Regions from separate parts of the Mesorhizobium sp. M7A.F.Ca.US.006.04.2.1 genome, predicted to be linked through region 2. Evidence: predicted binding sites of a transcription regulator. Region 2 holds the regulator's gene; each other region holds the start of a gene.
The links. The regulator PhoB, encoded in region 2, activates phosphate uptake and scavenging genes when phosphate is short. The targets are predictions, from matches to a motif close to TGTCATNNANCTGTCAT.

Region 1 (3,959 bases), on a different contig from region 2:
GTGTCGATGGGCCTGGAGTAGCCGAAGCGCGGCAGCGTGGTGCGGTAGGCGCGCACCAGGAAGATCGCCTCGATCATGTCGCCGCGCGCCTGGACGATGGCGAGCGCGGCCAGTTCACGATCATAGAGCGAGCCTTCGCTCATCACCCGGTCGACGCCGAGCGCCAGCTGCTCGACGATCTGGTCGAGACGAAGGGCGGGCACCGAACGGTCGCCACGCCGGCGGTCGGCCAGCAGGCTGTGGGCGTTGGCGATTGCCGCTTCGCCACCTTTTACCGCGACATACATCTTACGCCTCCATCGTCTTGATGCGCGTCGTGCGCGGTAGGCAGGCGATGCCGCCTGATGTGGCGAGGATGATGTCGACGCCGCGCGGAAAGCGCTTGATATTCTGCTTCCACTGCTCGACGAAATGGCGTGGCATCTGCGCCGGCGCGATCGTGGCGCTGGTTTCGATGCCGGGACCTTCGAGCAATAGCGGCGTGCCGGAGACCAGATCGCTGACCTGCAGGATCAGCGTGGTCGAGCGGTCGGGATAATCCTGCGTGCCCTGCGAAAAGCCATCGAGCGCCATCATCTCGGCAGGTGCTGCGATCAAGGCGAAATGCGCATCGGCCGGTGTGTTGGCCAATGGCGCGCCGGTATGGAACCCAAGCCACGATCTGATCGCGGTGGAGGCCTGCAAAGCCGGGTCGAGCCAGAGCGGCGTGTCATTGTCGCACAGCGCCAGTGCGATGGCGCCGGCGGTAGCCGAGAGCGGCACCGGCGGGCGGGCGAAGGCCGGCAGCGGTTGCACGCTGCCGGGCCGAGCCATTGCGTCCATCACGGCGCGGAACACGGTCTGGGCGTTGAAGACCGGATCGGCGAACCCGCCCTCGATCGATTGCGCTGCAATGTCCATCAGTCTTCTCCGCGAACCATGGTGAAGAAATCGACCTTCGTTGCCGCCGTCTCGGCGCGGCGTTTTTCGTGCGCCAAGGTCAGAGCCGACCGCAGAGGCGCTATCAGTCCGGTCTCGACCTCATTGCGGCGGGCAGGGTCCTGCCATAGGGCGTCGGCGATAGCCGCCAGCTTCGCCTTCTGCTTGTCGCGGCCAAGCGCATAGCAATGGCCGACCTGTCCGGTGGGTAGCCTGACCGTGGCGCGGGTGACGGTCGCCTCGCCGACATTGAAAGGGGCGCCGCCGCCGCCGATGCGGCCGCGCAGGGTGACAAGGCCGGTTTCGGGGCCGCGCAACAGCTCGGCGTCCGAAGGCAGTCCGGCCTCATTCCAGAGCCGTACGATGTCATCGCCGCTGGATTGCGTAAGGGTTGCCATGGCGGCTTTGCGCTCGGCCTGGTCGCGGGCTTCCTGTCCTCGCATCAGCAGCATTCCTCTTTGTTAATTTGTCTATTGATGTAGACAACTATACAAATTATATCTATTATCTAACGCGTGTCCATGACGGGTGGATGACAGCGATAGAAGACTGGGCGCTGGAAGGTTGGGGCAATGATGGTCGGGCGGCTGTTAGCGGACAGCATCGAGCGGCGCAGTGGCGTTTCGCTGTGGCGGCAGATCGCCGACAAGATCCTGCATGCGATCGCCATCGGCGATTTCACGGAGAATGCAGCGCTGCCGCCGGAGGTGGCGCTGGCAGAACGCTATGGCGTCAACCGTCACACGGTGCGCAACGCCATATCAGCCCTTGTAAGGGAAGGCGTGCTGCGGGCCGAGCAGGGGCGCGGCACCTTCGTACTGTCGCGCAAGCGGCTGTCCTATCCGATCGGGGCGCGCACACGTTTTTCGACAGGGCTGCAAGGGCAAACGACGGAACGGCACATCGTCCTGCTCGCCTCGTCGGTCGAGCCGGCCAGCCAGCGCGTCGGCGAGGGACTGGGTCTTCCCAAGGGAGCCGATGTGATCCGGTTGGAAACGCGCGGCGAAGCCGACGGACGGCCGGTGTCGCGCGCTGCCGGCTGGTTCGAGGCCCGGCGCTTTGCCGGCATCGATGCCGCGATGGCGGAAACAGGCTCGATCACCGCATCGCTGGCGCGGTTCGGCATAGACGACTATCTCAGGCAATCGACCGTGCTGTCGGCGCGCCATGCCGATGCGGCGGACCTTGCCGACCTCGACCTGCAGCCGGGCGCCATCGTGCTGGTCACGGTTGCCGTCAACGTCACGCCGGACGGCCAGCCGATCCAGTTTTCCGAGTCGCGCTTTCCGGCCGAACGGGTGGAGCTGAAGCTGTCGGCGCTGTAGGGAGTGCCCGGCCCAGCTCGGCCGCATTCACTTGCCAGCGGCGGCGCATTTGAGGACCGGCTTCGCCGCCTGCCATGTTATAACCCCACCTCGATCACAGCCTTGATCAGGCCGGATTTCTCATGCGCCCAACGAGCCAGATCGCGCGGCGTGGCGGCGAGTGTGGTGCGGTGTGTGACGAGCTTGGCCAGTGGTACGGCCCCGTTGCGGATCGAGGCGGCGACATGGTCGAAGTCGGCGCGCAGCGCGTTGCGGCTGCCGATCAGCGTCATCTCGCGCTTGTGGAATTCCGGATCGGAAAAGCTGATGTCGTCCTTGACGACGGAGACCAGCACCAGCGTTCCGCCATGCGCGACATGGGCGAAGGCCGACTGCACCGACTGGGTGTTGCCGGTGGCGTCGAAGACCACATCGAAGCCTTCGCCTGATGTCGCTTCCCTGATCAGATCGGGCACCGCGCCGCGCGAGCCGTCTAGGGTCTGGAAACCAAGCTCGTTTCCAGCGAAGGCGAGCCTTTCACTGCTCATGTCGAGCAGCGTCACGTCGAGCCCGGCGATGCGGGCGAAGATGGCGGTGCCGAGCCCGATCGGGCCGGCGCCGATGACCAGCGTGTGGGCGCCGGGGTCGGCGCGGGCGCGCCGCACGGCATGCGCGCCGATGGCCAGGAACTCGACGGCAGCGGCGTCGGCCAGCGAAAGGCCGTTGGCCGGATAGAGATTTTGCGCCGGCACCAGGATGCGTTCGCACATGGCGCCGTCGCGATGCACGCCAAGCACCTCGATCCTGACACAGCAATTGGGCTTGCCGTGCCGGCAGGCGATGCACTTGCCGCAGGAAAGATAGGGGTTGACGACGACGGGCTCACCAATGGCCAGTTCGACGCCTTCGCCGGTCTCCATCACGGTACCCGAGACCTCATGACCCATGATGCGGGGATAGGCGAGGAACGGGTGCTTGCCCTCGAAAATGTGGTAGTCGGTGCCGCAGATGCCGACATGGCTGACCGCCACCAGCGCCCAGCCGGGAGGCGGTGTCTCGGGTGCGGGCCGGTCTTCAAGGACAAGATCGCCGGGCGAACGGCAGAGGACGGCTTTCATGCGCTAATCCAGTCATGAAATCGCCGGCCCGTTGGTGTGGCGGACCGGCGGTTGATTGCGGGGTCGCTACTTGCCGCGGCGGCGCAGGCCGTCGAAGTAGACGATGATGATGATCAGCGCGCCGGTGATGATGCGCTGCCAGAACGAATTGACGTTGAGCAGGTTGGCGCCGTTGTTGATGGTGGCCAGGATGAAGGCGCCGAGCAGCGGCCCATGCACCGAGCCGACAGCGCCGAACAGCGAGGTGCCGCCGATGACCGACGACGCGATCGCCTGCAGTTCCCAGCCCTCGGCCTGCGTCGGGTTGCCGATGCCGATGCGGGCGGCCAGCAGCACGCCGACGAAGGCGGCGCACAGGCCCGACAGCGTGTAGGCCATGTAGATGGTGCGCTGGACATTGACGCCGGACAGGCGCGAGGCCTCGGCGTTGGAGCCGACCGAAAACAGGTATCTGCCCCAGCGGCTGTGGTGCAGGAAGATATAGGCCGGAATGCCGACCAGGATCACCATCCAGAACAGGTTGGGGATGCCGATGAAGGAATTGCGCGAGAAGGCGGTGAAGGTGTCGCTGTTGATGTTGATCGAATTGCCGTTGGTCATCAAAAGGCCGATGCCGCGC
Region 2 (3,938 bases):
TCGAATTTTTTTCGGGCCTCGGAATAAATAAATGACACGGCGCGCGGCTTCTGCCAGTATTTGACCGCGTCACCGACAGCGTTCCAGGGCAGGAAGAACCGCGGCGACCGGGAGGATATGAAAGAGCATGTCGGTCGGAATCCGCCACGACGATTTGCGCCGCCGCAACCGCGCGATGGTGATCGCCGCGGTGCGCCGCGCCGGACAGCCGTCGCGCACCGAGATCGCCGCAACCACAAGCCTCAGCCATTCGACGATCTCGGCGATCTCATCCGACCTGATCGTCGAAGGCATCCTGACCGAAAGCAAGCCGAGCGAGGCCGGCTCGCTCAAACGCGGCCGTCCGCAGGTCGGCCTCAGCCTCAATCCGGAAGCGGCCGCGGTAATGACCGTGGTGCTGTCGCTGAACTTCCTCTCGGTCGCCGTCATCGACTATGCCGGCCAGGTAATATCCGAGGAACAGCGTCGGCTCGACACGCTGACGATGTCGCGCGACTCGCTGATCGGTGAGTGCACGGCAATCGTGCGGCGCCGCCTGGAAGATCCCGACCTGGACGTGCGCAGCATCGCTCGTATCGCGCTGGCCGTCCAGGGCATCACCGACACCCGTGCCCGCGCCATGCTGTGGTCGCCGATCACGCCGCACACCGACATCGCCTTCGCCGACATATTCGAAGAGGAGTTCGGCGTCCCCGCCATTATGGAGAACGACTGCAACATGATGGCGGTGGCGCTGCGCTGGCGCGATCCCGATCGTTACCGCGACGATTTCATCGCTATCCTTTTGTCGCACGGCATCGGCATGGGGCTGGTGCTGAAGGGCGAATTGGTCACCGGCCCCCATTCCTCGGGCGGCGAATTCGGCCACATGATTCATCGGCCGAACGGGGCGCTGTGTCGCTGCGGACGGCGCGGCTGCGTCGAAGCCTATGCCGGCAATTATGCCATCTGGCGCAACGCGCGGCAGATGGGCGAGGATGCAGAACCCGTCGCCGATGTCAGCGACGCCGACATGCGCGCCCTGGCTGCCGCCGCCCGCGAGAGGGACGGACCGGAGCGGGAAGCCTACCGCAAGGCTGGCGAAGCGCTCGGCTACGGCCTCGGCAGCCTGTTCGCGCTGATCGATCCGGCCCCCGTCGCCATGGTCGGCGTCAGCGCCGCCGCCTTCGACCTGATCGAGCCGGCATTGCGGCAAGCGATTGCCCAGACCGCCGGCGGCCAGCATTCCAAGTCGATTTCCTTCGACACCGAGCCGAACGAACTGCCGCTGATCCGCGAAGGCTGCGCCATGCGGGCGCTGATCTTCGTCGATCAGGAGATTTTTGCGCCGGGCGTGCAGGCGAGATCCGGTCTCGGCGGCAAGAACGTGGCGTGAGTTCAAACGAGGGAGTTCAGTCCTCGCGAATGGCGTAACCCGCCCCACGGATGGTGCGGATGACATCGGGCATACGGCCGTTGTTGACCGCCTTGCGCAGCCGGCCGACATGCACATCGACCGTGCGTTCGTCGATGTAGATCGTCTCGCCCCAGACATTGTCGAGCAGTTGGCTGCGCGAGAACACGCGGCCTGGATGGCGCATCATGAATTCAAGCAGGCGGAATTCCGTCGGCCCGAGCCGGATTTCGCTCTTCTTGCGATAGACACGGTGCGATTCGCGATCGAGCACGATATCGCCGACCTTGAGCACGCTGGACAGCACTTCCGGCTTGGCCCGGCGCAGCAGCGCCTTGACCCTGGCCATGAACTCCGGCGTCGAGAAAGGCTTGACCAGATAGTCGTCGGCACCGGTCGAGAGGCCGCGCACGCGGTCGCTTTCCTCGCCTCGCGCGGTCAGCATGATGATCGGCAGCCGCTCGGTCTCGGGACGCATCCTTAGCCGGCGGCAGAGTTCGATACCGGAAACCGCAGGCACCATCCAGTCGAGCACCAGAAGGTCTGGAACGTTCTCCTGCAGCCGGATTTCGGCCTCGTCGCCGCGCGTCACCACCTCGACCTGGTAACCTTCGGATTCGAGATTGTAGCGGAGCAGCACGCCTAGCGGCTCCTCATCCTCCACCACCATGATGCGTGGCGCGATCATCGGCTGGTCACCCCTGTCATGCCGCTGGCGCGGACATTGCCGTCTCGTCCTGCTTCGGACGATTGGCTGGCAACTGCGTGCCGGTCAAAACATAATAGGCATTTTCGGCGATGTTGGTCACGTGGTCGCCGATCCGCTCGAGGTTCTTGGCGCAAAACAACAGGTGCGTGCACGCCGTGATGTTGCGCGGATCTTCCATCATGTAGGTCAGCAGTTCGCGGAACACCGATGTGTATTTGACGTCGATGCGTTCATCATTGTTTCTGAGCGTGGCAAGCGCTGCCGCGTCAGCGGCGGCATACTCGTCGACGACCCCCTGCACCTGGATCAGCACCAGCTGCGCCATCGCGTCGATCGAATGCGAAAGGTCGTGCGGCGTGACGCTCAGCCCGACAGTGCCGACGCGCTTGGCGATGTTCTTGGCAAGGTCACCGATGCGCTCGAGGTCGCCGGCCATGCGGATCGAACCGACTACCGCACGCAGATCGTTGGCCATTGGCTGGCGCTTGGCGATCAGCGTGATAGCACGATCGTCCAGCTCGCGCTGGCGTGCATCCATGATGGCGTCGTCGGAAACCACCCGCTGCGCCAGCGCATTGTCCGAATTGAGCAAAGCCCTGGTCGAGCCACCGACCATCGAGCGGGCGAGATCGCCCATGTCGCGGATCAGCTGGCTGATCTGCTCCAGATCCTCATCGAAAGATGCGACGGTATGTTCACCCATGATCTTCGTCCCTCATATGCCAGAGATCAGCCGAACCGGCCGGTGATGTAGTCCTGGGTGCGTTTGTCGTCGGGGGTGGTGAACATCTTGTCGGTGGCGCCCTCCTCGACCAGATAGCCAAGATGAAACATCGCGGTGCGCTGCGACACGCGCGCTGCCTGCTGCATCGAATGGGTGACGATGACGATCGTATAGTTCTGACGCAGTTCGTCGATAAGTTCCTCGACGCGAGCGGTGGCGATCGGGTCGAGCGCCGAACACGGTTCGTCCATCAGGATCACCTCGGGTGACACGGCGATGGCGCGTGCAATGCACAGGCGCTGCTGCTGGCCACCGGAAAGACCCGTGCCAGGTTCCTGCAAACGGTCCTTGACCTCGTTCCAGATCGCCGCCTTCTTCAGGCTGGACTCGACGATCTGATCCATGTCGGCCTTGCGCTTGGCCAATCCGTGGATGCGCGGACCATAGGCGACGTTCTCGTAGATCGACTTTGGGAACGGATTGGGTTTCTGGAACACCATGCCGACGCGCGCCCTGAGTTCGACGACATCGATGTTCTTGTCGTAGATGTCCTCTTCGTCGAGCGTGATCTTGCCGGTTACCCGTGCTGAATCGATGGTGTCGTTCATGCGGTTGAGGCAGCGCAGGAAGGTGGACTTGCCGCAGCCGGAGGGGCCGATCAGCGCCGTCACCTGGTTCAGGCGGACGTCGAGATCGACGTCGAACAGCGCCTGCTTCTCGCCGTAGAACACGCCGACCTTGTCGCCGCGCATTTTTATCACTTCGTTCGACTTCATCTTGTCGCCCACTGCGTTTTCAAGGGACTGTTCGGTCATGATGTTCATACCAAAATGCCTTTTTTCTACCAGCGCCGCTCGAACCGACGCCGAAGCACGATCGCGGTGATGTTCATGGCCATGAGGAAGACGAGCAGGATGATGATGGCGCCGGACATACGCTCGACGAAGGCGCGTTCGGCCTCGTTCGCCCACATATAGATCTGCACCGGCAGCGCGGTGGCCGGATCGAAAGGCGTCGTCGGTGGATCGGCGACGAAGGCGACCATGCCGATCAACAGCAGCGGCGCGGTTTCGCCGAGCGCGCGCGCAAGACCGATGATGGTGCCGGTGAGG
Region 3 (3,959 bases), on a different contig from region 2:
GGGACGATGGAAAGTGAAATACGGGCCTTTGCCCATCTTCAGATCTTCCATGCGCTCGGAGATGCGCGGATGCGACATGTCGGCAACGACGAAGACGCCGGGCGCGACACCCTTGCCGATCGAATAGTCGACGACGCCGACCTTCGACAGAACGCCGCCATCCTTCTGCGGCACCAGCACCTTGGACAGTTCGCCAAGCGTCGCCGCCGGGCCATGCATGCCAGCCTTGTCTGGAACCAGGCCGGTGGCATTGGCGATTGCCGCCATCTCGACCATGGTCTTGGAGCCGTCGACGAATTCGACCAGCATGCGGACATTCATGTGCCGGCGCTTGGCTTCCTCCTCATAGTCCGGGGGAATGGCGTCGATGTTGAGCGGATTGTTCTTGCCCTTGCCGGCGGCAACGATCGGGTGACCCATGGCCGAGACGAACTCGATCAGCTCCATGCAGGAGGACGGCTCATCGCCGGCGCCCAGTGAATAGGTGACGCCGAGCCGGTCGGCCTCGCTTTTCAGATAGGCGCCGATGGTGACGTCGGCCTCGACATTCATCATCACCAGATGCTTGCCATGCTCCATGGCGCGCAGCCCGATCTCGGCGCCAACGGCGGGAACCCCGGTGGCATCGATGACGACGTCGATCAGATCATTGTTGATGACAAGGTCGGCGTCGTTGGTGACCGCCACCTTGCCGGCTTCCATCGCCGACGTCATAGCCGAAGCATTCGACACTTCGCGCGCATGCCCGGTTTCCTGGAAAGCGATATCGACGGCCTTGCTGGCAGCCGGCAGGTTCAGTTCGGAAATGGCGCCGATCTCGATGCCCGACATATGGGCGACACGAGTGACGATGTCGGTTCCCATCTCGCCCGAGCCGATCAGGCCGATGCGGATAGGCTTGCCCGACTTTGCGCGTTCCTCGAGATCGCGGGCAAGACCCGTCAACGAAACATTGGAAGCCATACCGCTCGTTCCTCCCATAATGCAGGCTTGTTCGATTGCCTGACGGGTATTGAACATCTGTATTTCTGTCAAGACTAATGTCCATATTCCCGTGCTTTTTCGGACACTTTCACCGTAGTCCGGCGGGACGAGAAAGAGGCTGGGAAACCCGATGCCGCGCAGTCGCCGTCAGTGCGCGGATGGGCATCGGTTGGGATCGTTCAGCTCAGCCAACGGCGCAGCCTGTTGCGCTGCCGTGCAATAGGCCGGCACATGCGACTGGCGGCATCTTGGCCCTCGCGGGAAGTCCTGCTCAGTGTCCCGCGAAGCCTGCCGGAGGCGGGCAACCCGCCGCGTCGATCGCAAAATCATGGAAATGCACGACCACGCCATCCGCATTGATTAAGATCACGGCATAGCCGGGTGCTTTTCTGCCAGCGGCACCAGCAGGCAAACGGAACGCTTGGATTACCCTCTACTGTGCCGTCCAGCCGCCATCCATCGGCAAGGTGGTGCCGGTGACCTGCCTGGCCGCGTCCGAACACAGGAACAGCGTCAGCGCGGCGAGCTCGTCGACGGTGACGAATTCCTTGGTCGGCTGGGCGGCGAGCAGCACATCGTGCTTGACCTGTTCCTCGGTCATGCCGCGCGCCTTCATCGTGTCGGGAATCTGCCTTTCGACCAGCGGCGTCCAGACATAGCCCGGCGCGATCGCATTGACGGTGACGCCGTCGAGCGCTGCTTCGAGCGCTACCGTCTTGGTGAGGCCCGCAATGCCGTGCTTGGCCGACACATAGGCCGACTTGAACGGCGAGGCGACCAGCGCATGCGCCGAGGCGGTGTTGATGATACGGCCCCATTTGCGCGCCTTCATGCCCGGCAGTGCCGCCTTGATGGCGTAGAACGCGGCGAGCAGATTGATGCGGATGATGGCTTCCCACATGTCATCGGGAAACTCCTCGATCGGCGCGACATGCTGGATGCCGGCATTGTTGACCAGGATATCGAGACTGCCGAAGGCAGCCTCGGCCTCATGCACCATGGCGCTGACCGCCGCGCCATCCATCATGTTGGCACCGGAATAGCGGCACTTGACGCCGAAATCCTTCTCGATGCCGGCGCGCTCCTGCTCGATGGCAGCCGCATCGCCAAGGCCGTTGATGGTGACATTGGCGCCTTCGGCGGCAAAGGCGCGGGCGATGGCCAGGCCGATGCCGCTGGTCGAGCCGGTGACGAGGGCGTTCTTCGAAGACAGGAAACCCATGATGATCTCGCAAGAGGTGGGAGGGAACGAACGGGGCCGCCTTTGTGCGCCGCACCATGACAGTGCCATAGCCATATGTCGGTGCGATTACAGGGTTGAGACGGCCGTCGACAGGCCTCTTGGGCGGCTGTCAGGCGGCTGACACGGCACTGTCATGGTGCCGTGCAACATAATCCGGAGCGCATTCGCGCAGTCATTCCTGAACCAAAATGGGGCTACAGCCTTGCAGATCGCCGATGTCGTGAAGCGCGCCTATGCGATGCCGCTGACCAACCCCTCCTTTCCGCCCGGGCCGTACCGTTTCTTCAACCGCGAATACGTCATCATCACCTACCGCACGACGCGCGAGGCGCTAGAGGCTGTCGTGCCGGAGCCGCTGGAGATCGACGAGCCGCTGGTCAAATACGAATTCATCCGCATGCCTGACTCGACCGGTTTCGGCGACTACACCGAGACCGGCCAGGTCATCCCGGTGCGCTACAAGGGCCAGCACGGCGCCTACGTCCATTCGATGTATCTCGACGACGACGCGCCGATCGCCGGCGGCCGCGAACTGTGGGGCTTTCCCAAGAAGCTTGCCAATCCCAAGATCGTGCATGAAGGCGAGGTCATCGTCGGCACGCTGCACTATGGCAGCGTTCTGTGCGCCACCGGCACGATGGGCTACAAGCACAAGAAAGCCGATCACGGCTCTGTCCTCGCTTCGCTGGCCGCGCCCAATTTCCTGATCAAGATCGTCCCGCATGTCGACGGCACGCCGCGCATCTGCGAACTGGTCCGCTACCACCTCACCGACATCACGCTGAAGGAAGCCTGGACAGCGCCCGCCGCACTCGATTTGCGGCCGCACGTCATGGCCGACGTGGCGCGGCTGCCGGTGCTCGACATCGTATCCGCCGTCCACTTCACCGCCGATCTGACGCTTGGGCTGGGCGAAGTGGTTCACGATTATCTCGCCGACCGCACCTGAGCTGCACAAGCCTTTCAGAGCCCAAACAGAAGTCGGAGACCAAAGCCGTGCTCGAACGCAATCGCAACAAGGAGGCCACCGCCACCATCGCGGAGATCTCGGCGCAGTATGACCGCGTCGCGCTGGTGTTTCAGGGAGGCGGCGCGCTCGGCGCCTACCAGGCTGGGGTGTACCAGGCATTGGCAGAGGCCGGCTGCGAGCCGAGCTGGCTTTCCGGCGTATCGATCGGCGCCATCAATGCGGCGATCATCGCCGGCAATGAGTCGAGCCGCCGGCTGCAGCGCCTCGAGCAATTCTGGCAGACGATTTCGGGTCGCAAGATCTGGGCCTATACGCCGGAAGGCGACATCTACCGTGATATCCGCAATCGCACCAGTTCGTGGATGACCATGGTCATGGGGCAGCCGGGCTTCTTCAAGCCGCGCAATCCTAACCCCTGGATGGAGCAGCCCGGCGCCGAGGGCGCCACCAGCTTCTACGACACGGCCGAGCTGAAGGAGACGCTGCAAAGCCTGATCGACTTCGACATCCTCAACGACGGCAAGAAGCGGTTGAGCGTCGGCGCGGTCAACGTCCGGACCGGCAACTTCGTCTATTTCGACACCGACAAGGTCCGCATCGAACCGGAGCACATCATGGCCAGCGGCGCGCTGCCGCCGGCGTTCCCGTCGATCCGCATCGAAGGCGAATATTACTGGGACGGGGGCATCGTCTCCAACACGCCGCTGCAATATCTGCTCGACCAGGAAGAGGACCGTTCCTCGCTGGTTTTCCAGGTCGACC

Region 1: phnF (phosphonate metabolism transcriptional regulator PhnF) is a predicted target of PhoB. The motif match lies at 1,440-1,456, and genes of this name have one in related genera.
Region 3: EN925_RS20605 (acetoacetate decarboxylase) is a predicted target of PhoB. The motif match lies at 2,282-2,298, and genes of this name have one in related genera.

What each region holds. Positions count from the first base shown of each region.
Region 1 is NZ_RZQA01000032.1:10,615-14,573, forward strand. Features, by position in the region: gene EN925_RS03420 (carbon-phosphorus lyase complex subunit PhnI) at 1-287, opposite strand, end outside; gene phnH (phosphonate C-P lyase system protein PhnH) at 289-900, opposite strand; gene phnG (phosphonate C-P lyase system protein PhnG) at 900-1,361, opposite strand; gene phnF (phosphonate metabolism transcriptional regulator PhnF) at 1,494-2,243, shown strand; gene EN925_RS03440 (zinc-binding alcohol dehydrogenase family protein) at 2,321-3,340, opposite strand; gene EN925_RS03445 (ABC transporter permease) at 3,407-3,959, opposite strand, start outside.
Region 2 is NZ_RZQA01000559.1:65-4,002, reverse strand. Features, by position in the region: gene EN925_RS25160 (ROK family protein) at 128-1,375, shown strand; gene phoB (phosphate regulon transcriptional regulator PhoB) at 1,392-2,081, opposite strand; gene phoU (phosphate signaling complex protein PhoU) at 2,098-2,805, opposite strand; gene pstB (phosphate ABC transporter ATP-binding protein PstB) at 2,832-3,650, opposite strand; partial or broken gene EN925_RS25140 (ABC transporter permease subunit) at 3,668-3,938, opposite strand, start outside.
Region 3 is NZ_RZQA01000399.1:1,745-5,703, reverse strand. Features, by position in the region: partial or broken gene EN925_RS20615 (homoserine dehydrogenase) at 1-963, opposite strand, end outside; gene EN925_RS20610 (3-hydroxybutyrate dehydrogenase) at 1,418-2,206, opposite strand; gene EN925_RS20605 (acetoacetate decarboxylase) at 2,430-3,176, shown strand; gene EN925_RS20600 (patatin-like phospholipase family protein) at 3,224-3,959, shown strand, end outside.